Regions from separate parts of the Mesorhizobium sp. B1-1-1 genome, predicted to be linked through region 1. Evidence: predicted binding sites of a transcription regulator. Region 1 holds the regulator's gene; each other region holds the start of a gene.
The links. Region 1 encodes LexA, which represses DNA repair genes until DNA is damaged. Its sites were predicted from a motif close to TGTTCNNNNTGTGTTCNG; they were not measured.
Positions count from the first base shown of each region.

Region 2: a site for LexA is predicted at 1,926-1,943, ahead of FJ986_RS05925 (DNA recombination protein RmuC). Genes of this name have one in related genera too.
Region 3: a site for LexA is predicted at 1,154-1,171, ahead of FJ986_RS00390 (sel1 repeat family protein). Genes of this name have one in related genera too.

Region 1 is NZ_VFWW01000006.1:197,234-204,031, reverse strand. It holds gene kynU (kynureninase) at 1-572, opposite strand, end outside; gene FJ986_RS14090 (TetR/AcrR family transcriptional regulator C-terminal domain-containing protein) at 569-1,246, opposite strand; gene lexA (transcriptional repressor LexA) at 1,715-2,458, shown strand; gene FJ986_RS14080 (ComEC/Rec2 family competence protein) at 2,452-4,902, opposite strand; gene gltX (glutamate--tRNA ligase) at 5,006-6,430, shown strand; gene gltA (citrate synthase) at 6,613-6,798, shown strand, end outside.
Region 2 is NZ_VFWW01000003.1:67,140-73,937, reverse strand. It holds gene FJ986_RS05940 (N-acetyltransferase) at 1-403, opposite strand, end outside; gene fmt (methionyl-tRNA formyltransferase) at 400-1,335, opposite strand; gene def (peptide deformylase) at 1,342-1,872, opposite strand; gene FJ986_RS05925 (DNA recombination protein RmuC) at 1,976-3,262, shown strand; gene FJ986_RS05920 (GFA family protein) at 3,282-3,686, opposite strand; gene FJ986_RS05915 (cation diffusion facilitator family transporter) at 3,812-4,765, opposite strand; gene FJ986_RS31050 (hypothetical protein) at 5,039-5,164, shown strand; gene sugE (quaternary ammonium compound efflux SMR transporter SugE) at 5,398-5,712, shown strand; gene FJ986_RS05900 (DUF6481 family protein) at 5,895-6,323, opposite strand; gene FJ986_RS05895 (LLM class flavin-dependent oxidoreductase) at 6,544-6,798, shown strand, end outside.
Region 3 is NZ_VFWW01000001.1:82,200-88,997, forward strand. It holds gene FJ986_RS00380 (hypothetical protein) at 1-98, opposite strand, end outside; gene FJ986_RS30335 (hypothetical protein) at 152-310, opposite strand; gene FJ986_RS00385 (DUF2147 domain-containing protein) at 518-859, opposite strand; gene FJ986_RS00390 (sel1 repeat family protein) at 1,305-1,571, shown strand; gene FJ986_RS00395 (branched-chain amino acid ABC transporter substrate-binding protein) at 1,971-3,092, shown strand; gene FJ986_RS00400 (acetyl/propionyl/methylcrotonyl-CoA carboxylase subunit alpha) at 3,246-5,207, opposite strand; gene FJ986_RS00405 (O-acetyl-ADP-ribose deacetylase) at 5,189-5,752, opposite strand; gene FJ986_RS00410 (carboxyl transferase domain-containing protein) at 5,754-6,798, opposite strand, start outside.

The sequences.
Region 1 (6,798 bases):
TGTGCCGTCCGCGTCAGCGCGGCCATGTCGCGCAACTGCCCGGATTTGTAGTTGACGTGGTTGACCAGGATGACCGCGACCCGCTCGTCGATCAGTTCTTCTATGGTCGGCGCATCGACACCCTCGAGCCGCAGCACCGTGCCCGGCCGCGTCGAGGCAACGCCTTCGGCCATATAGAGATCGGTCGGAAAGCTGTCCCCCTCGGCGACGATGACTGACCTGTCCGGCCGCATCCCGAGTGCCGCATGCAGCACCTTGTAGATGTTGATCGAGGTGGTATCGCAGACCACCGTCTGGCCGGCGGCGGCCCCGATCAGGCGCCCGAGTTGGTCGCCGAGTTCGACCGGCATGTCGAACCAGCCGGCGGTGTTCCAGGCGCGGATGAGATCCTGCGCCCACTCCTGCGTGGCGGCCTTCTGCAGCTCGCCGAACACGGCGGGCGAAGCGGCGCCCAGCGAATTGCCGTCGAGATAGATCACCCCCTGGGGCAAGGTGAAGCGGTCACGCATGGCACGCAGCGGATCCGCGGTGTCCATTGCCTCGATCGCTGCGAGATCGGGAATTTTGCTCATGGTCGCGATGTTCCTCGGTGAGAAGAGCGCCCTGGAAACGGGCCGGCTGTTTTGCCGCCCGGGCAAGGGCTGGCCGCATAGAGGCGCAAGAACAGGGTGAACGCCCGGTTCGATCTTTGCTCGATTTCCGCCCGAGGCAGTTCCTCGAGCACCCCAACGATCCGGCGAACCTGGAGATCGCCGATCAAAAGACTGATGTAGATGTCGGCGGCTTCGGCAGGATCGTCACAGGCGATCAGGCCGGCCCGACTTGCGGTTCGAAGCAGGTCGCCAACAAGCGGCATTATGGTATTGCGGCCGAATTGCGCGATCGATTGGCCAAGCGTGCCTGTATCGTTGACGTCGCCGGCCGCGGCGCGATTGAGCGCCACCGCCTTGTCGCCCGTCACGAGGGTCAGCAGGACTGGCCCGAGCAAGTTCAGGGTTTTGAGCGGATCGCGCGCCTGGTGAAGGGCGTCCTCCAGCAGCTTCCTTGCCTCTCCCGCATTGGCTTCGATCAAGGATCGAAACAGGGTCTGCTTGTTGCCGTACCAGTTGTAGAGGGTTTCGTTCGAGGCCGATGCCCGCTTGGCGATAGCAAGCAGGGAGGCGCTCTTGTAGCCGGTTTCCCGGAGCACCGCATAGGCGGCCTCCTCTATCCGTTCGCGTCGCGCGGCCTGCTTCGGCGTGGTCATTGGTGTTCCTCTTCGAAAACCGTACATTATTATACGGTTTCGTCAAGCGAACGGGAAGCAAGGAGCGAGCGAACGCAGCCCATCGCGACCAGTGGTGGTGCCTCGTCGTTTTCCGGCAGGAAGTTGGCATTTTGGTTTCGTTTCGTTCACGAGCCGCAGGGGTTTCTAATCCGCCCAAACGCACCCCGCACCTTGCCGGTCACCCAGCTTGCAGGCTTGTGCCAAGAGTGGAGACCGGTCGGGCCACAGGCCATTAACCAAAATAGTTTCAAAGGGCCCGGGAGCGCATTGACGACGGACCGCGCTGGCAGGATGCTGGCTGCGGGAGGGCATTTCGTTTCCGTCGCCTTAACAAATTCATTAAACTTTAAATGGTTGCGGAACACAACTGGAACAGATAGTGTTTGTTCTGGGTTTGTTTTCTGATTCTGGTTCCAGACCCTTCGTGCAATGCCTTTGGGGGCCGCCATGCTCACGCGCAAGCAACATGAACTCTTGATGTTCATCCATGAACGGCTGAAGGAAAGCGGCATTCCGCCGTCCTTCGACGAGATGAAGGAAGCGCTGGACCTCGCCTCCAAGTCGGGAATTCATCGGCTGATCACGGCGTTGGAGGAGCGCGGCTTCATTCGCCGCCTGCCCAACCGGGCGCGCGCGCTGGAGGTGCTGCGCCTGCCGGACTCGATCGCGCCGGGTCTTAACGCGGCAAAGAAGTTCTCCCCGAGCGTCATCCAGGGCAGCCTCGGACAGGGCAGCAGCCCTAGCCGGCAGATCAAGCCGGCGACGTCTTCGCGTCTGCCCGCTGTCGGCAATGACGACGATGCGGTTTCAGCGGTGTCGATCCCGGTCATGGGTCGCATCGCAGCGGGTGTGCCGATCGACGCCATCCAGCATCAGACGCATTCCATTTCAGTGCCGCCTGACATGATCATGGGCGGCGAACACTATGCGCTGGAGGTCAAGGGCGATTCGATGATCGAGGCCGGCATTTTCGACGGCGACACGGTCATCATCCGCAATGCCGACACCGCAAGTCCCGGCGAGATCATCGTGGCCCTGGTGGACGAGGAGGAAGCAACGCTTAAGCGCTTCCGCCGAAAGGGTGCTTCGATTGCGCTCGAGGCTGCCAATCCGGCCTATGAAACACGTATTTTCGGACCGGACAGGGTCAAGGTGCAGGGCAAGCTGGTCGGCCTGATCAGGCGCTACTGAGCGGGGTCGGCGGTGGGCTTTTCGGGTTTACGGTAAGGCGGCAGTCCCCTTGCCTCGCGTGAGAATTTTCGCTGTTCGTGCCAAGGCCGATATGGCCTGTCGACGGCAAAGCTGACCCGTGCCGGTGCCGTCGCCGATTGCCGGTCGAAGAAGACGGCGGCACTTCCCTTACGAGCGAGCTGCCGCTTGGTGATGACGAGAACCAGCGGATTGTGGCAGGGGTCGTAGCCCGCGGGGTCGTTGATGACGATCAGATCCGCATAGGAGCAGGCCCTCCAGGCGTCCTTGCGATCCTCCACCTGCGCGATGATCGCCCCCGAGGTATGCCGGGCCATGCACAGGCCCGTGAAGCAATAGAAAGGCGCTCCCGCCGGAAGTTGCGCGGGATCGAAGATGTCGAACTGTCGGTCTCCGCTGTCGAACAGTTCCGGCGCAACGATGGTTTCGGACTTCAGCGCGCGTTTCCAATTATCGACGGTGAATTCGTTCGGGCGCGCCCGGTTGATCGCGAGCTCGCCGCCGCCGATCGGCAACGCCACCAGGCGGGCATCCTCCGAAATCAGCACGTCCGGCGTGCGCGTGTCCGAGACGGTCAACAGGCCGGCGAGCGCGAAGGGAAGTGCCGCCAGCCGCAGCCATGTCGTGGCCATCGTCGCGATGACCAGGGCGATCGCCACCAGAAGGACGGATTGCTGCGAAATCAACCCGACCGCGTCGACCGGCGAGCGTTGCGAGATCCATCCTGATATGGCGATCATCGCGGCCAGTCCCTTGCCCATCAGATAAAGGGATGGTCCATCGAACCCGAACGGCATCAGCAGCGCGCTGGCAACCGCAAGGAACATCACGACAGAAACGATCGGCATGACGGCAAGATTGGCGAACAGGCTGAGCGGCGACACGCGCTGGAAATGCCAGATGGCGAAAAGCGCCGTGGCGCTTCCCGCGATAATCGAGGTCATCGCCAGCCCACCTGTCGCCAGCAGCAATTTTCGCGTCAGCAGGCCAGGCAAGGTCCGTTGCGGCGGCGGGGTCCGCGCTTTGTCGGCTTTGCGATCCGACCAGCCGGCATAGGCGCCGACCAGGGCCGCGGTGGCGGCGAACGACATCTGGAAGCTCGGCCCTACCACCTCGTGCGGCGACACCACGATGACGGCGATCGCCGAAATAGCCAGATTGCGCATGGTGAGTGCCGCCCGATCGAACAGAACGGCGATCAGCATCACCGCCAGCATGATGAAGCTGCGTTCGGCGGCGACAACGACGCCCGAAATGACGAGGTAGGCGGCGATCGAGAAAAGTGCCGCCGCGGCCGCGTATTTCTTGACCGGCCGGCGGGAGGAAAAATTCGGGAACAGCGCGAAGCCGCCACGCAGCAGACCCATGACCGTGCCGGCGACCAGCGCCATGTGCAGCCCGGAAATTGAGATGATGTGGTAGATGCCGGTGCGTCGCATCGCTTCATTGATCTCGTCGGGAATCCCGGCGCGCACACCCACGATCAGCGCCGCGGCGATCTCGCCCTCGGCACCGCCGATGCTGCCCCTGATATGGTCGGCAATGCTTTCGCGAGCACTCTCGATGGCGGCTGAAAGGGCGGCCCACAGCGGCCTGTCATCGGCTGAGACGATTTTGGGGTTGCCGAGAAAGAAGCCGCTGGCGCCTATGCCGGCGAAGTAGCTGTCGAAGGAAAAGTCGTAGCTGTCCGGCCGCACCGGTCCGGTCGGCGGCAACAGCCTGGCATAGCCGCTCACGAGCGAACCGGCCGTCACTTCAGCCGGCACCTTGCGTGCCGAAAGGCGAACGCGCTCCGGCGCGTAGAGTAGTTTCGGCCGCGCGGTCGATGTCACATCGATGGTCAGCCGGATGCGCCCGGTCTCCATCTGGTCGACCGAAACGACGCGGCCGGTGATTTGCGTGGAGATTTCCGAGCCCAGCATCCGCGTTCCCGCCCGCCACGTCTCGACTTTGCCGGCGAGCATGCCGAGCGCGCACAACAGCGCCGCCATGAAGCACAGATGCGTTTTCGGCCATGAGCGTGAAACGAGCGCGCACAGCGACATCAGGATCGCGACCGCGACAGGCTTGGCAAAGCCCGGCTCCGCCGCCAACGAAAAATACGCAATCGATCCGCATGCCAGGAACACCGGGACGAGCAGGAAGCCTATGCCCCGATCGAGTTCGAGCTCGGACGCTCTGGCCACGCCGTTGCGCAGACGAGGCCATGAAGCACGGCCGAACTCACGGCGCAGACGCACGGCCGCGCCGGCTGCGGGAATGCCGGGCGGCGTGGAAACATCCGCCGGCGGCGACTTGCCCGGCTGCTGTAGGGGCGGCAACGCCAGCGGCAATGAGGCGGGCGCGGGCATGGCAAAAAGAGAGCGTTCGCTGACGCCGGCAACGACGTCCTCGCCTTCCTCCGCGCCCCGGCCCGCTCCAGCCATCGGGTCTGCCCCTTGCGCCCTCGACACCCTATGCTACATGAACGCGCGACGCGCGAAAGTGCGTGTGATCCGCACCCCGCTCCAGACGTTTCCCGAGAGTTGTATGTCCGACAAGGTTGTCACCCGTTTTGCCCCCTCGCCCACCGGCTACCTGCACATCGGCGGCGCGCGTACGGCGCTCTTCAACTGGCTCTACGCCAAGCACACCGGCGGTACGATGCTGCTGCGCATCGAGGACACCGACCGCGAGCGCTCCACCGATGCGGCGACAGCAGCCATTCTCGAAGGACTGACTTGGCTCGGCCTCACCTGGGACGGCGACGCCGTCTCGCAGTTCGAGCGCGCGCCGCGCCATCGCGAGGTGGCCGAGGAGCTGGTGCGCATGGGCAAGGCTTACTACAGCTACGAGACCCCTGCCGAGCTTGAGGCAATGCGCGACGCGGCGCGGGTCAAGGGCCTGCCGCCGCGCTATGACGGAAGCTGGCGTGACCGCGACCCTTCGCAGGCGCCTCCTGGCGTCAAGGGCGCGATCCGCATCAAGGCGCCGACCAAAGGCGAGACGGTGGTGCATGACCGTGTCCAGGGCGACGTGCGCTTTCCCAACAAGGATCTGGACGACTTCATCATCCTGCGCTCGGACGGCAATCCGACCTACATGCATGCCGTCGTCGTTGACGACCACGACATGGGCGTCACCCACATCATCCGTGGCGACGACCACCTGACCAATGCCGCCCGCCAGACCGTGATCTACAACGCCATGGGCTGGGATGTGCCTTCAATGTCGCACATACCGCTGATCCACGGCGCCGACGGCGCCAAGCTGTCGAAGCGGCACGGCGCGCTGGGCGTGGAGGCCTACCGCGCCATGGGCTACCTGCCCGAAGCGCTGTTGAACTATCTGGCTCGGCTCGGCTGGAGCCACGGCGACGACGAGATCATGTCGATCCAGGACATGATCGCCTGGTTCGATATCGGCGATGTGAACAAGGGCGCCGCCCGCTTCGATTTCGCCAAGCTGGAGGCGCTAAACGGCGTCCACATGCGCCGCATGGGCGATGCCGAGCTGTTCGACATCTTCATCGCCACCTTGCCCTATCTCGAGGGCGGCCCGGCAATGGCCGCACGCCTCGACGACCGGAACAGGGCACAGTTGCTGGCAGCGTTGCCGGGGCTGAAGGAGCGCGCCAAGACGCTGGTCGAGCTTGTCGATGGCGCCGCCTTCCTGTTTGCCGCGCGGCCACTGCCGATCGACGAGAAGGCAGCCCTGCTGCTCAATGACGATGCGCGCAAGGTCCTGCGTGGCGCTCACGACGCCCTCGAGGCGGTTTCAGGCGACTGGACGGCGGCCTCGACTGAAGCCGCGATCCGCGACTATGCGACGGCCGGCGGCTACAAGCTCGGCGCCGTCGCCCAGCCCTTGCGCGCCGCCTTGACCGGCAAGAGCACCTCGCCCGGCGTCTTCGACGTTCTAGCCGTGCTTGGTCGCGAGGAGAGCCTGGCGCGCATCGCGGATCAAATCGATTAGGAGCAATCTGGCCCAAGAAGATTGGCATTGAAAGGCGCGTTTCGCAGTGCAACATTGAGCCTTGGCCCAATCTGGCACGCACTTCCTAAAATGCGGTCGCGAATACGCGCATTCGGTGACTTCGACGTGTCGCTTTGCAGAATTTGCCTTTGCCGGCATGAGGAAACAAGAAGGAGTTTGCAATGACCGAAGCTGCGACAAGACGGGAACTGGGCGGCAAGACCCAGGAAGCCACGGCAAAGCTGGAATTCGCCGGCAAGACGCACGAATTCAAGGTGCGAAGTGGTTCGGTCGGGCCTGACGTCATCGACATCGCCACGCTGTACAGCACCACCGGCGCCTTCACCTACGATCCCGGCTTCACCTCG
Region 2 (6,798 bases), on a different contig from region 1:
CGAATCCTTCGGCGCGCGCGTGGCTGTAGCCGAAACGGCCGTAGTAGGTGGGGTCGCCCAGCACCACGGCCAGCATCTCGCCGGCGTCGCGCAGGCGGATGTGAGCCTCGCGGATCAGCGCGCCGCCAATGCCGGTGCCGTGAAAGGAGGGCTCCACCGCCAGCGGCGCCAGTGCCACCGCCGGGAAATCCTTGCCGCCGGTGCGGGCGAAAAGCCGCGAAAACAGGATGTGGCCAACCACTTGCCCGTCTTCTTCCGCCACCAGTTCGACAACGGCGTCGCCGCCGGAAACCAGCGCGTCAACCAGCCCGGCCTCCGCCTGCTGGCCGAAAGCGTGTTCCTCGACGAGGCGGATGGCCTCGCGATCCCGCGGCGTCGCCGCGCGTATCGACATCATGCTCATGACAATTTCATTCCTTTTTCGATCTTGGTCCCGCGCAGGAATTCTTGCGCGGCGGCGGGCCTTCCGCCCGCCCGTTGAACTTCGACCAGCCGGATCGCGCCCGCTCCGCAGGCGACCGTCAGGCGGTCGTCGAGAATTCCTCCCGGTTCGCCCATGCCTTGCGCAAGCGTCGAGCGAAGCAGTTTCAGCCGTTCCACCCGGCCACCAATTTCAACCTCGCACCAGGCGCCGGGGAAGGGCGACAGGCCGCGAATGTTATTGTGGACTTCGGCCGCGGGTCGCGTCCAATCCACGTGCGTATCGGATTTATCGATCTTTTTGGCGTAGGTCACCCCCTCAACCGCTTGGGCGGTGAACGCCAGGCTATTCCTTTCCAGCCGCGCCAGCGCTTCCACGATCAGTGCGGCGCTGACGCTCATCAATCGATCATGCAGATCGCCGGCGGTCATATCGGGTTCGATGACGCATTTTTCAACCAGCCCCACCGGGCCGGTGTCGAGGCCTTCTTCCATGCGCATGACCATCATGCCGGTTTCGCTGTCGCCCGCCATAATCGCCCGTTGGATGGGCGCCGCACCGCGCCACCGCGGCAACAGCGAGGCATGGCCGTTGATGCAGCCCAGTCGCGGCGCCTCAAGCACCGCCCTGGGCAGCAGCAGGCCGTAAGCCACGACCACGCCGATATCGGCTTGCAGCGCGCGAAAAGCTGCCTGTTCGGCCTCGCCCTTGAGCGACGTCGGCGTGCGCGTCTCGATGCCCAGCCGTTCCGCCTCGCGCTGTACCGGCGACGGCGTCAGCTCAAGGCCGCGCCGGCCGGCGGCTCGCGGCGGCTGCGTGTAGACGGCCGCGACCTCATGTCCGGCATCGGCAATTGCGCGCAATGTCGGCACCGAAAACTCCGGCGTCCCCATGAAAATGACGCGAAGGGGCATTGTCCCCTATCCCACCAGCTTGCCCGGAGCCTTGTCCTTGGCTAGCTTCTTGAACTTCTTCACCACCATGTCGCGCTTCAGCTTCGAAATGTGGTCGATGAACAGCACGCCGTTGAGATGGTCGATCTCATGCTGCAGGCAGGTTGCCATCAGCCCCTCGGCCTCCATTTCCTGCAGCTTGCCATCGCGGTCGAGATACTTGACCCGCACGGAAGCCGGGCGTTCGACCTCGGCATAATAGTCGGGAATCGACAGGCAACCTTCCTCGTAGACGGAGCGCTGGTCGGCGCTTTCCAGGATTTCGGGATTGATGAAGACATGCGGCGCCGGCGTCTCGTCCTCCTTGGCGAGGTCGATCACCAGCATGCGCAGCGGCTCGCCGATCTGGATCGCGGCCAGCCCGATGCCGGGCGCGTCATACATGGTCGCCAGCATGTCGTCGGCCAGTTTGCGCAAGGGCGCGTCGACGCGCTCCACCGGCTTGGAAACCTGGCGCAGGATGGGGTCGGGAAGGATGATGAGCGGCTTGATCGGCATGGCGTCTCACCTAAGACCTTGAATAAAGGGCGTCAACCGGTACGCCGGGGGATCGTTCACGTTTTGATCTGTGCTGGCCGGCCGAATCGTCTATGCTGTGTGCATGAACGACCTGACATCCATCCTTTCGGAACCTGTCGCCCGGCTTGGCGCGACCACGATCACGCTCGGCCATGCGCTGGCGTTCGGGGCCTTTGTGTTTCTTGGCCTGTTCGTGGCGCTTGTCGTCGCGCTGTGGCGCTCGGCCAAGGCGCGCGCCGTGGCCGCTGCCGAAGCCGCCGACCATGCCCGCGACGCCGAGGCGCGGATGGCCGGCATATTGCAAAGCCAAGCCGAGATGCAGGGCCGCATGGGCGCCATCGCGGAAGTCTTCGGCGCGCGGCAGGCGGAACTGACGCAATCGATCGGCCAGCGCCTCGATGCCATGACCGGCCGCCTCGGCCAGACCATGACCGAGCAAACCAAATCCACTCATGAGAGCCTGGCCAAATTGCAGGAGCGGCTGGCCGTCATCGACACCGCGCAAGGCAACATCCAGTCGCTCGCCGGCCAGGTCGTGCAATTGCAGGCGATCCTCTCCAACAAGCAGACGCGCGGCGCCTTCGGCCAGTCGCGCATGGAAGCGATCGTCGCCGACGGTCTGCCGCACGGCGCCTACGAGTTCCAGGCGACCTTGTCCAACGGCAGCCGTCCCGATTGCCTGGTGAAGATGCCCAACGGCGCGCCGGCGCTTGCCGTCGACGCCAAGTTTCCGCTGGAAGCCTGGAACACCATCCGCGCCTCCGAAGGCGCCGAACAGCAGAAGGTCGCGTCGCAGGCCTTCCGCCGCGACATCGAGGTGCATGTCCGCGATATCGCGGATAAATATCTGATCCAGGGCGAGACGCAGGATACCGCCTTCATGTTCGTGCCGTCGGAATCGGTGTTTGCCGAGATCCACGAAAATTTCGAGGCGGTGGTGCAGAAGGCGCACCGCGCCCGCGTCGTCATCGTCTCGCCGTCGCTCCTGATGCTGTCGATCCAGGTCATCCAGGCGATCCTGAAGGATGCCCGTATGCGCGAGCAGGCACACCTGATCCAGGGCGAGGTGATCCGGCTGATGGAGGATGTTTCGCGCGTCGACGAGCGGGTGCGCAAATTGCAGGGCCATTTTGCCCAGTCGGCCAAGGATATAGACGACATCCTCGTCTCGACGTCGAAGGTGACCAAACGCGGCCAGAAGATCGAAGCTCTGGAGTTTGGGGCGCAGCCCGGAGGCGATGCCGACCCTGACATGGCGTCACCAGCCCCTGCGAAGCCGGAACCCGGCCCGCGCGTTGTCGATTCCCCACGCGTTGCCGATTCAAAGACCGGCCAGCTCAGGCTGAGGGTCGTCGAAGGCGACGAATGAGGCGCCGCACCGGACGGCGCTACTGCTCCTCCACTGTGGTCATGCCGTGAAATTCAGGTAGCCAGTGAAGCGCCGAGCGGTGCCATTTTTGCAGTGTCGGAATCAAATCCTGGCGTTGCCGCGCGGTTCCCACTCGAATGCCGTAGACCTTTGGGCCATCTCCGACCGACGTGGCGTAAAGGTGCGAACCGCAGTCGGCGCAAAAGGCCTGGACGCGCTTGGCGCCGCTTGCCACGGTCTTGATGTAGACCTTCGGTGTACCCTTTGTGATCCGGTAGTGATCTTCAGGCGCCGGAACGGTGACGCGAAAGGCCGTACCGGTCAACTGTTGGCAATCGGTACAATGGCAGATCGAGGTCTTTTCCGGTTCGACCTCCGCCTCATAGGTGATGGCACCACAATGACAGCCGCCGTCGATCTTCATAATCAGTCCTCCAAAACTCGATCGGCTGATTTTAGCGGCGCAGCGGCGCAAGGCAACGACGCGACGCTGATCCAGAGGCATGATCCCGAGGAATGGAACGCGGGTTTCGAGGCTATGCTCAAAGTCTACTCGGATGCTGATTCGATCAGCTTGCGTCGCTGTTCCCAGGTGCCTGACGTCTGCGGCTTGACGAACAGCCGGGTGATCTCGGGCATTTCCTTCCTTAGCTGCGCTTCGAGGCGCTCGACGCAGGCTTCGATTTCCGGCGCGGACAGATGGTCCTCGAATTCGATGCTCAGGCCGGCAACGATTTCTTCCGGCCCCAGGTGGACCGTCAGGACGCCGTTCGCCCGCTGCACCGCCGGATCCTGCTGCGCGATCGCCAGCACTTCTTTCTGCACCGCGGGCGAAGCAGGCTCGCCGATGAGCAGCCCCTTGCTCTCGCGCGCCAGGAAGGCCGCGGTCGCACCCAGGATCAGCGCAATGCCGATCGAGGCGGCGCCGTCCAGTTCCGGCATCTCGAAAATCTCCGCCGCCAATATGCCGGCAAAGGCGACGATCAGGCCGAGAAGCGCGGCACTGTCCTCGAACAGCACTGTGTAGACGCTTGGATCCTTGCTCGATTGCACGGCCTGCAGCCAGCCCTGCTGGCCCTTCTGCCGGCGGAATTCCCTCAGCGCCACCAGCCATGAGCTGCCCTCGAACAGAAACGACAGGCCGAGCACGATGTAGTTGACCCTGACATTGGCGGCCGGTTCGGGCGCAATGATGTGCGTCACGCCTTCGTAGAACGATACGCCGGCGCCGAGCGCGAAGACGAGAAGCGCCACGATGAAGCTCCAGAAGTAGAGCTCGCGGCCATGGCCGAGCGGATGCGCGCGGGTGGCCGGGCGTGCGGCGCGATGCATGCCATAAAGCAGCAGGCTACCATTGCCGGTATCGACCAGCGAATGCACGCCTTCCGAAAACATCGCCGAACTGCCGGTGAAGAAGGCTGCGACGAATTTGGTCAGCGCGATCGCGAGATTGCCGGCGAGCGCCGCGTAGATGACCGTTCGAGAGCCGCCATGCCCCGCCATTGCTTCCCTGTCGTCCTGTCCGACACGCGAAGTCTAGAGCAATTGCAGGAAAAGTGGGAGCCGATTTCCTTGAGATCATGCTGCGGGCCCGCCGAAATTCCGCGGCCATCGCGACGCACCAACACCCCGTCCGTTCAAGTCGCTGCGCGCCGGTTCGGATTCATAAGGCCGCCGAAACAGGTTGCCGGTTTTCGCGGCCGTGACCGCGAACGGCCCTTGCCTAGAGGCATTTCTCTTGTTTCACTTCACTTCCCGCAACTGGAGGAACGAATCATGGCAAAAGGTGCGATGAAGGCAGGCAAGGAGGCCCGCAAGCCAAAGAAGGACGCCAAGAAGCCGGCCGCTGCTCCCACGCTCAAGGCGCCGCCGGTCAAGGCAACGAGGCTCAAGGAAAAATAGTCGCGTGCCTCGGATGGAGTTCGCCGGCGGCGTTCGGAACACCGCCGGCAGTTTGTTGATCGGGCGTTAAGGTACCCTATATCTGGTGCGGGGACGACCCCACATCTCCTGAAATCCGGTCGGGACGACCCGCCCACTGTCTGACAGGGCATCGGCTGCCGCGGTGCTCGGTCGATCGCGCATTGCATCGTCCTGAACGGACGTCGGTGCGATGCTTGGATGGAGCGTTCCCCATGTCATGGATTTTTCTGTTTTTCGCCGGCCTGTTCGAGATCGGCTGGGCAATCGGCCTCAAATATACCGACGGATTCACCCGCCTCGTCCCGACCGTGCTCACGGTCGCCTCGATGATCGTCAGCCTCACGCTGCTTGGACTGGCGCTGAAAGCGCTGCCCGTCGGCACCGCCTATGCGGTGTGGACCGGCATCGGCACGGTCGGCACGGCGCTGCTCGGTATCTGGCTGCTCGGCGAGCCGGCGACCGTCATCAGGCTCGCCTGCATCGCGCTCATCGTCTGCGGCATTATGGGGCTGAAATTCGCGGCGTAAAGCAATCCAGGAAGCGAAGCGGTTTTCCATCCGGAATTGCGTCGAAGCAAACAGAGCAATTTTGCGAAAGTCGCATCACGAACGGCGTCGGCAATCGCACGAATTGGCGCGCGGACAAACGCATGCAGGGCCGCTTCGCAGCGACCCTGATCCTCGAAGCAGGTTGCTCCGGCGGTCTGAGGCTAGCGGCCGGTAAAGCCTGGCGGTGTCCTGCCGGTGCGCGCCTTGCGCGCCGCATAGCGCGCGTCGCGCTTCGCCTTGCGCTCGGCCTCGTCGGCCAGCAGACGCGCGATGCGCTCGGCCTCTTCGGCTTCCCGAATCCTGGCTTCCGCCTGCGCCGCCTCTTCGGCCGCGACCCGTGCGGCTTCGGCTGCGGCCTCGCGCTCGGCCTTCTCGATTGCCTCGCGTGCCAGCCTTTCCTGCTTCAGCCTCGCCTTCTCGGCCTCGCGTATCTCACGCGCCGCAAGGATAGCCTTGCGTTCGGCCTGTCGCGCCAGCACCGCGGGATCGTCCGCCGCCGGCTTCGACTTGAAGCGCTCCAGAAGCGCCTTCTTTGCCTCGTTCGCGGCGTTGCGCCGCTCGAAAATGTCTTTTTCCCTGTAGATAGCCAAGTCCACTTCCCTGAAGTCAATTCGCGACGCTTACATACGCGCGAAAACCGGGAGTTCAAGCGCCAAAACGGTATGCCAGCCATGAAATTCCGTGCTGTTGCAGCCGGGAGACGCCTTCGCGGCCGAAACGGACACGCACTGTTCGCAGTCAGACCCTCTGGTGGTGATACGGGCTGATCGCTACCTCTAGCGCGAAAATCAAACGCCAGGATGACACCAGATGGAACTCGGTCTCTACACTTTCGCCGACGTCAGCCCGCAGCCGGGCCCCGGCGCAATCGGCCCGCACGAGCGGCTGCGCAACCTGATCGAGGAGATCGAACTGGCCGATCAGGTCGGCCTTGACGTTTTCGGCCTTGGCGAGCATCACCGGCCGGACTATGCCGCGTCCGCGCCTGTCGTGGCTCTGGCCGCGGCGGCCGAGCAAACCAAACGCATAAAACTGACCAGCGCCGTCACTGTCCTGTCTTCGGAC
Region 3 (6,798 bases), on a different contig from region 1:
GGCACGGCCAGGACCGGCGCGGCAAGAAACGCCAGGATGAGCGCCGCCCGCGGCAGAAGCCGAACGGTTTTGAAGAGGTTGGCGGCGATGCGGTTCATGGTCTTTGCTTTTCTTTCGAGGTCTTGGTTTGGTCAGGTCTTTGGTTTCTGTCTCAGGGGCGAAGGGTGGCCGGGCAGGCGAGGCGGCAGGTTCTGGAACTGGCCTCGTTCCAGGAACGGGCCGGACGGCCCGCTTCGGCGACGAGGATGGCGAAGAACATTCCAAACAGGCTCACCAGCAGGCAGACGATGGTGAAGCGGCGGGCGAGCATTGGTCGTGTCTCCTTCAACACGCAGGAGAATGCCCGGGCACGACTGAACCGGCTCTGATGCCGACGTTCATCTGCCGTTCAAATTGGTTGATGGGTTTTGAGGCGGGGCTGGCTATAAGGAGCATGGCCGCCGGCACAGCATGCCAGGATCATGAAATGAAAACGGGGCCTGCCGGCCCCGTTTTCATGTCGCAAGGATGGGGTCGATCAGAGCTTGTGCCAGGTCTGGCTCTTGCAGATCAGCCCGCCGAGCACGCAGCCGCTCATTTTCAGCGAGGTGCCCGACAGTGTCGCCTTGCCGGAGTAGGTCTTGTCGTTTGCCGGGTCGGTTATGCTGCCGGCGTATTTGTTGTCGCCGGACGCCTTGAGCGAACCGATGGTCTTGCCGGCATATTTGCCGGACTTCAGCGTGATGGAAAATGAACCCGAGCCCCCGATGGCCGCGGTATCGCCGGCCTGCGTCTTCCAGTTTCCCTCGATCGGATCGGCCCAGGCCACACCGGTCAGGATCAAAGTGGCCGCCAGGGCCAGGCTTGCTTTTCGAAACATCTTTCCTCCCTTGGATACCCGGCAGGAGGCTCCGCCTCGCCGGTCTGCCGCTTACGCAAACGTAAGCTAATCCAGCTCCCCGCAAAACAAAAGCGGTGCCGCAGCGGAAGCTTTGGCAATTCAGAAGCGCCGACGGAAGCAATGTCGGCAGGGAAATGAATGTATGCATGCGCGGCGTTTGTTTCGCGTGGTTAGCGGAGTGTTGATTCCGCTCGCGAAAATTTTCGTCAAATTTGGCGCTATCCGGCTGAATCGCTGGCTTTGTATCCTTAACGAATTTCCACGTTTACCTATTGTTTTAGCTTTGTTTTCCTCAAATTAAGCACGCCATTTAACGACGGATTCAAGCCTGCGCGGCATTCTCGAAAGCATCGAAAGAGCAGCCCGGGCAGACAAACGGAGGCAGCTCTCGGGAGCCAGACAGGGCCGGAAGAGAGGATTGAAAATGGCACGTTTTGAAATGCTTGAAGCAGGCTTCGGCGCCATGGGGGCAACTGCCCAGGCCGACATTCTTTTCGAACTGGGGATGATGTATGCGACGGGCCGCGATTGCGAGACCGATGTCGTCGCCGCCCACAAATGGTTCAACATCGCCGCGATCAAGGGTTCGGCCCGCGCTGCGGAATTGCGTTCGGAACTGTCGGCTGCGATGTCGAAGGTCGAGATCGCCAAGGCGCTGCGCGAAGCCCGCGAATGGATGACGATGCACTGAATTTAGAGATAAGGCAGGGCGGCCTTCTGGTCCGCCAGGCAAGGACAAGGCCGCGGTAAGACGGCCACGCGACAAAACCAAGAACGCGGCACGCCCGACAGGGCCAGCGGCGCGGCGGCCATGATCCGGTTTTCGGAAAGATCAGGGCCAGCAGGAAGACAGGGAAGGCGAGTTGGGTTCGAGTGCGGGGGCGCTTGAGAAACAGCTCGACAGGCAAAGCCGCGACCGGCCGGAACAAGGCCGGCGCGGCTTTTGCCTTTTTGCTCCAGAGATGCTCCGCAGGCCTAATCGAGCGCCGCCAATGCGCCTAGACAGGCCACACGAAGGATGAAATTGTCCGGCCTCTCTGGAAGAAGCGTGGCCGGGGCGGCCGCGCGTGAGTGGAGGAGTCATACCGCAATGAAAAAATTAAGTATTTTGAACGCGGCCATCTTCGGCCTGATGATGAGCGCGCCGGTCGCCTATGCCGACGACATCACCTTTTCGGTGGTCGGTCCGATGACCGGACAGCTCGCCACCATTGGCGATCAGTTCAAGCAGGGCGCGCAGGCTGCCGCCGACGCGATCAATGCCGCCGGCGGTGTCGACGGTCGCCAGGTCAAGCTCGATATCGAGGATGACCAGTGCGACCCGAAGCAGGCGGTTTCGGTCGCCAACCGTATCGTCGCCAATGGCGTCAAGTTCATCGACGGCCACGCTTGCTCGGGTTCGAGCATTCCGGCTTCCGCCGTCTATGCCGAAGCCGGTGCCCTGATGATGAGCCCGGCCTCCTCGAACCCGGTGCTGACCGACGCCGCAGCGAAGGCCGGCTGGCCGACGATCATGCGCCTCTATACGCGTGACGATGCGCAGGGTGCCTTCATCGGCCCCTGGATCGCGAAGAAGTATGCCGGCAAGAACGTCGTCATCCTGCATGACAAGAGTGCCTACGGTCAGGGCGTTGCCGATGCGGTCAAGGCCACGATGAATGCCGGCGGCCTGAAGGAAGTGGACTATGAAGGCATCAATGCCGGCGAAAAGGACTATTCGGCGCTCGTCACCAAGCTCAAGGACCTCAAGGCCGACGTTGTCTATTTCGGCGGTTACCACCCGGAGGCTGGCCTGATCCTGCGCCAGTCGGCGGAACAGAGCATCAAGTTCCAGCTGATCATGCCGGATTCGATAGCCTCGCCGGAATTCTGGCAGGTTGCCGGCCCGGCCGGCGAAGGGACCATGTTCGTCTTCCCGTCGGATCCTCAGGCAAAGCCGGAAGCCAAGGCAGCCGTCGAGAAGATCAAAGCCGGCGGTTTCGTGCCGGAAGGCTTCACGCTATTCTCCTACGCCACGATCCAGGCCTTTGCGGAAGGCATCAAGCGTGCCGGCAGCGATGATCCGGCCAAGGTCGCCGAGGCGCTGAAGAACGGGCAGCCAATCAGCACGGTTGTCGGCAATGTCACCTTCGACGAGAAGGGCGACCTCAAGAACGCCAGCTACGACATCAACCAGTGGCACGACGGCAAGTATGCGCCGATCCAGCCGTAATCGCTGCCTATATCGATGAAATGGCCGGGCTCGTCCCGGCCATTTCATTTCTGCCTGTGTGTCTTGCCATGGACATATAACGGCGGTCGACATTCTACGGCGCCTCTCTCTGTCCGGCAGGACAGGGACGCTTGGCATCCGGCAGCGAGGCTGTCAGCCTTGCATATCCTCGAACCGCACCAGCACAGTGCCGTCGGTAACCTGCGCGCCCTCGGTGGCGATCTCGGCGATCACGCCATCATGCGGCGCGGCGATGGTGTGCTCCATCTTCATCGCCTCGAGAATAAGCAGCGGTTGCCCCTTCATCACCGTATCGCCCTTTGTCGCCCGCACAAGCTTGACCAGTCCCGGCATCGGCGCGCGCAAACTGCCTGACGCCGCCGCCGCATCATCGCCTCTGGCCAACGGGTCCGGCACCGCGAACGTATAGCCGGCCGCGCCTTCGAATATCGTGATGTGGCCTGGCCAGCGGGCGAGGCGAGGAACGGCGCGAAGGTCATGCGAATTGGCGCTGTCATAGGGTGCATGGAGCGTCACCTGGGAACGCCGGTCTGGTCGTACCGAAACCCTTGCCAGAATATCGTCCTCGCCAAACTTCAGCCGGATCTGTCGTGCCATGCCATGGAAATGCGTGTAGCCGGCAAGTGACGACCATGGATCATCCGATGCCGGCAGCGCGCCCGCCCCGGAGGCCGCTATGGCCGCGGCCGCGACCGTTTCGCCGCTCGGCGGCGCAATCTCGGTCAGCGCCTGCTGGTGGCGGCCTATCAGGCCGGTATCGACGTCGCCCGCCGAAAAGTCCGGATCGGTCACCAGCGCGGCGAGGAAGGCGGTATTGACGATCGAACCGGCGACTTCGGTTCGCGCAAGCGCCGCGCCGAGTGCCTCCAGCGCAGCCGGCCTGTCCCCGCCATGCACCACCAGCTTGGCGATCATCGGATCATAATAGGGAGAAATGGCGTCGCCGGCCCGCACCCCGGTTTCGACACGCATGGCGGCCCCTTGGGGAACCATGTCGGGAAATTTCAGATGATGCAGCGTGCCGGTCGCAGGCAGAAACTCCCTTGCGGCATCCTCGGCATAGAGGCGCGCCTCGAAGGCGTGGCCGGCTAGCTTTATCTCGCCTTGCGTTTTCGGCAGCTTCTCGCCGGATGCGACCCGCAACTGCCATTCTACCAGATCAGTGCCGGTGACCATCTCGGTGACCGGGTGCTCGACCTGCAACCTCGTGTTCATCTCCATGAACCAGAAGCGGTCAGGCGTCAGGCCTTGCGAGGCATCGACGATGAATTCGATGGTGCCGGCACCGCAGTAGCTGATCGCCTTGGTGGCCTTCACCGCCGCCTCGGTCATCGCCTTGCGCAACGCCTCCGTCATGCCGGGGGCGGGGGCTTCCTCGATAACCTTCTGATGGCGTCGCTGCGCCGAGCAGTCGCGTTCGAACAGATGGACGGCATTGCCGAAATTGTCGCCGAAAACCTGCACCTCGATGTGGCGCGGTTTGTCGATATATTTTTCCACCAGTACACGGTCGTCGCCAAAAGCGGATTTCGCCTCGCGTCGTGCGCTCGACAGCGCTTCGGAAAACTCGTCGGGGTGCTCGACCCGGCGCATGCCCTTGCCACCGCCGCCGGCCCGCGCCTTGATCAGCACGGGGTAGCCGATTTCGCGTGCCTTGGAGGCCAGGACCACGATCTCCTGTGCCTCGCCATGGTAGCCCGGCACGACGGGCACGCCGGCCTTTTCCATCAGCCGTTTGGCGGCATCCTTCAGCCCCATGGCGCGGATAGAGGCCGCCGACGGGCCGATGAAGGTGAGCCCCGCGGCCGCCACCTGGTCGACGAAATCAGGATTTTCCGACAGGAAGCCATAGCCGGGATGAACGGCTTGCGAGCCTGTCGCCAAGGCGGCCGCGACGATCTTGTCGCCGCGCAGATAGCTGTCGCTGACAGGCGAGGCACCGATATGTACCGCCTCGTCGGCCATCTCGACATGCAGGGATTTCGCATCGGCATCGGAATAGACGGCAACCGTGCGCACCCCCATCTTGCGCGCCGTGCGGATCACCCGGCATGCGATCTCGCCCCGATTGGCGATCAGGATCTTTGTGAACATGGAGCCTCCGTAGCCTGCGTTTGCCTCGAGGAAGCAAGGGCCTCACGGTATAGTTCGGCCATTCGTTCGTCGAAGCAGCAGAAGATGACGGTCTGCGGCGTCGTATTTCCGCTCAGGAAGCTGGTTACGGCGCAGACTGCAATTGCTGCCGCCTCATCCCTCGGATAGCGGTAGATGCCCGTCGAGATCGCCGGAAAGGCGACCGAGCGGCATTCCTTCTCGGCGGCGATTTCGAGCGAACGCCGATAGCAGGAGGCGAGCAACTCCGCCTCGCCCTTGCCGCCGCCCTGCCAGACCGGACCAACCGTATGGATGACGTAGCGGGCCGGCAGCCGATAGCCCTTGGTCAACTTTGCATCGCCGGTCTTGCAGCCGTTGAGCGTGCGGCATTCGGCGAGGAGGTCCGGCCCCGCCGCCCGGTGAATGGCGCCGTCGACCCCGCCGCCGCCGAGCAGCGAGGAATTGGCCGCGTTGACGATGGCATCGACATCCAGCTTGGTGATGTCGCCGACGTTAATGCGGATCCTGTCCTGCACCTCGCCCATTTCACATCCTGAACACGCCGAAGCGCGTTTCCTCGATCTCCGCTTTGAGCGCGGCCGAGAGGCTGAGCGCCAGCACCTCGCGCGTCTTGGCCGGATCGATGATGCCGTCGTCCCATAGCCTTGCGGAGGAATAGAGCGGGTGGCCTTCATGCTCGTATTTCATCAGGATCGGCTTCCTGAACTTCGCTTCTTCCTCAGCGCTCCATTCGCCGCCCTTGCGCTCGATACCCTCGCGCTTGACCATGGCCAGCACCGTCGCCGCCTGCTCGCCGCCCATCACCGAAATGCGGGCGTTCGGCCACATCCACAGGAAGCGGGGCGAATAGGCGCGCCCGCACATGCCGTAGTTGCCGGCGCCGAACGAGCCGCCGATGATCACGGTGACCTTGGGCACGCGGGCGGTGGCGACTGCCATCACCAGCTTGGCGCCGTCCTTGGCGATGCCGCCTGCCTCATATTTGCGCCCCACCATGAAACCGGTGATGTTCTGTAGGAACACCAGCGGGATTTTGCGCTGGCAGCACAGCTCGATGAAGTGCGCGCCCTTCAGCGCGCTTTCGGAAAACAGCACGCCATTGTTGGCGATGATACCGACCGGCATGCCGTGAAGATGGGCAAAGCCGGTGACGAGCGTGGTGCCGTAATACTGCTTGAACTCATCGAACTCCGAACCGTCGACGAGGCGCGCGATCACCTCGCGCACGTCATAGGGCTGGCGCAGATCCGTCGGCACGATGCCGTAGATCTCATCTGCCGGATGAAGCGGCGGAATCGGTTTCTGGACGGCAAGGCTTACGGTCTTGTTCCGATTGAGGTTCTTGATGATGCGCCGGCAGATGGCCAGCGCATGTTCGTCGTCGAGCGCGTAGTGGTCGGCGACGCCGGAGAGCCGTGTGTGGACGTCGGCGCCGCCGAGATCCTCGGCGCTGACATCCTCGCCGGTGGCGGCCTTCACCAGCGGGGGGCCGCCGAGGAAGATGGTCGCCTGGTTGCGCACCATGATCGTCTCGTCCGACATTGCCGGCACATAGGCGCCGCCCGCCGTG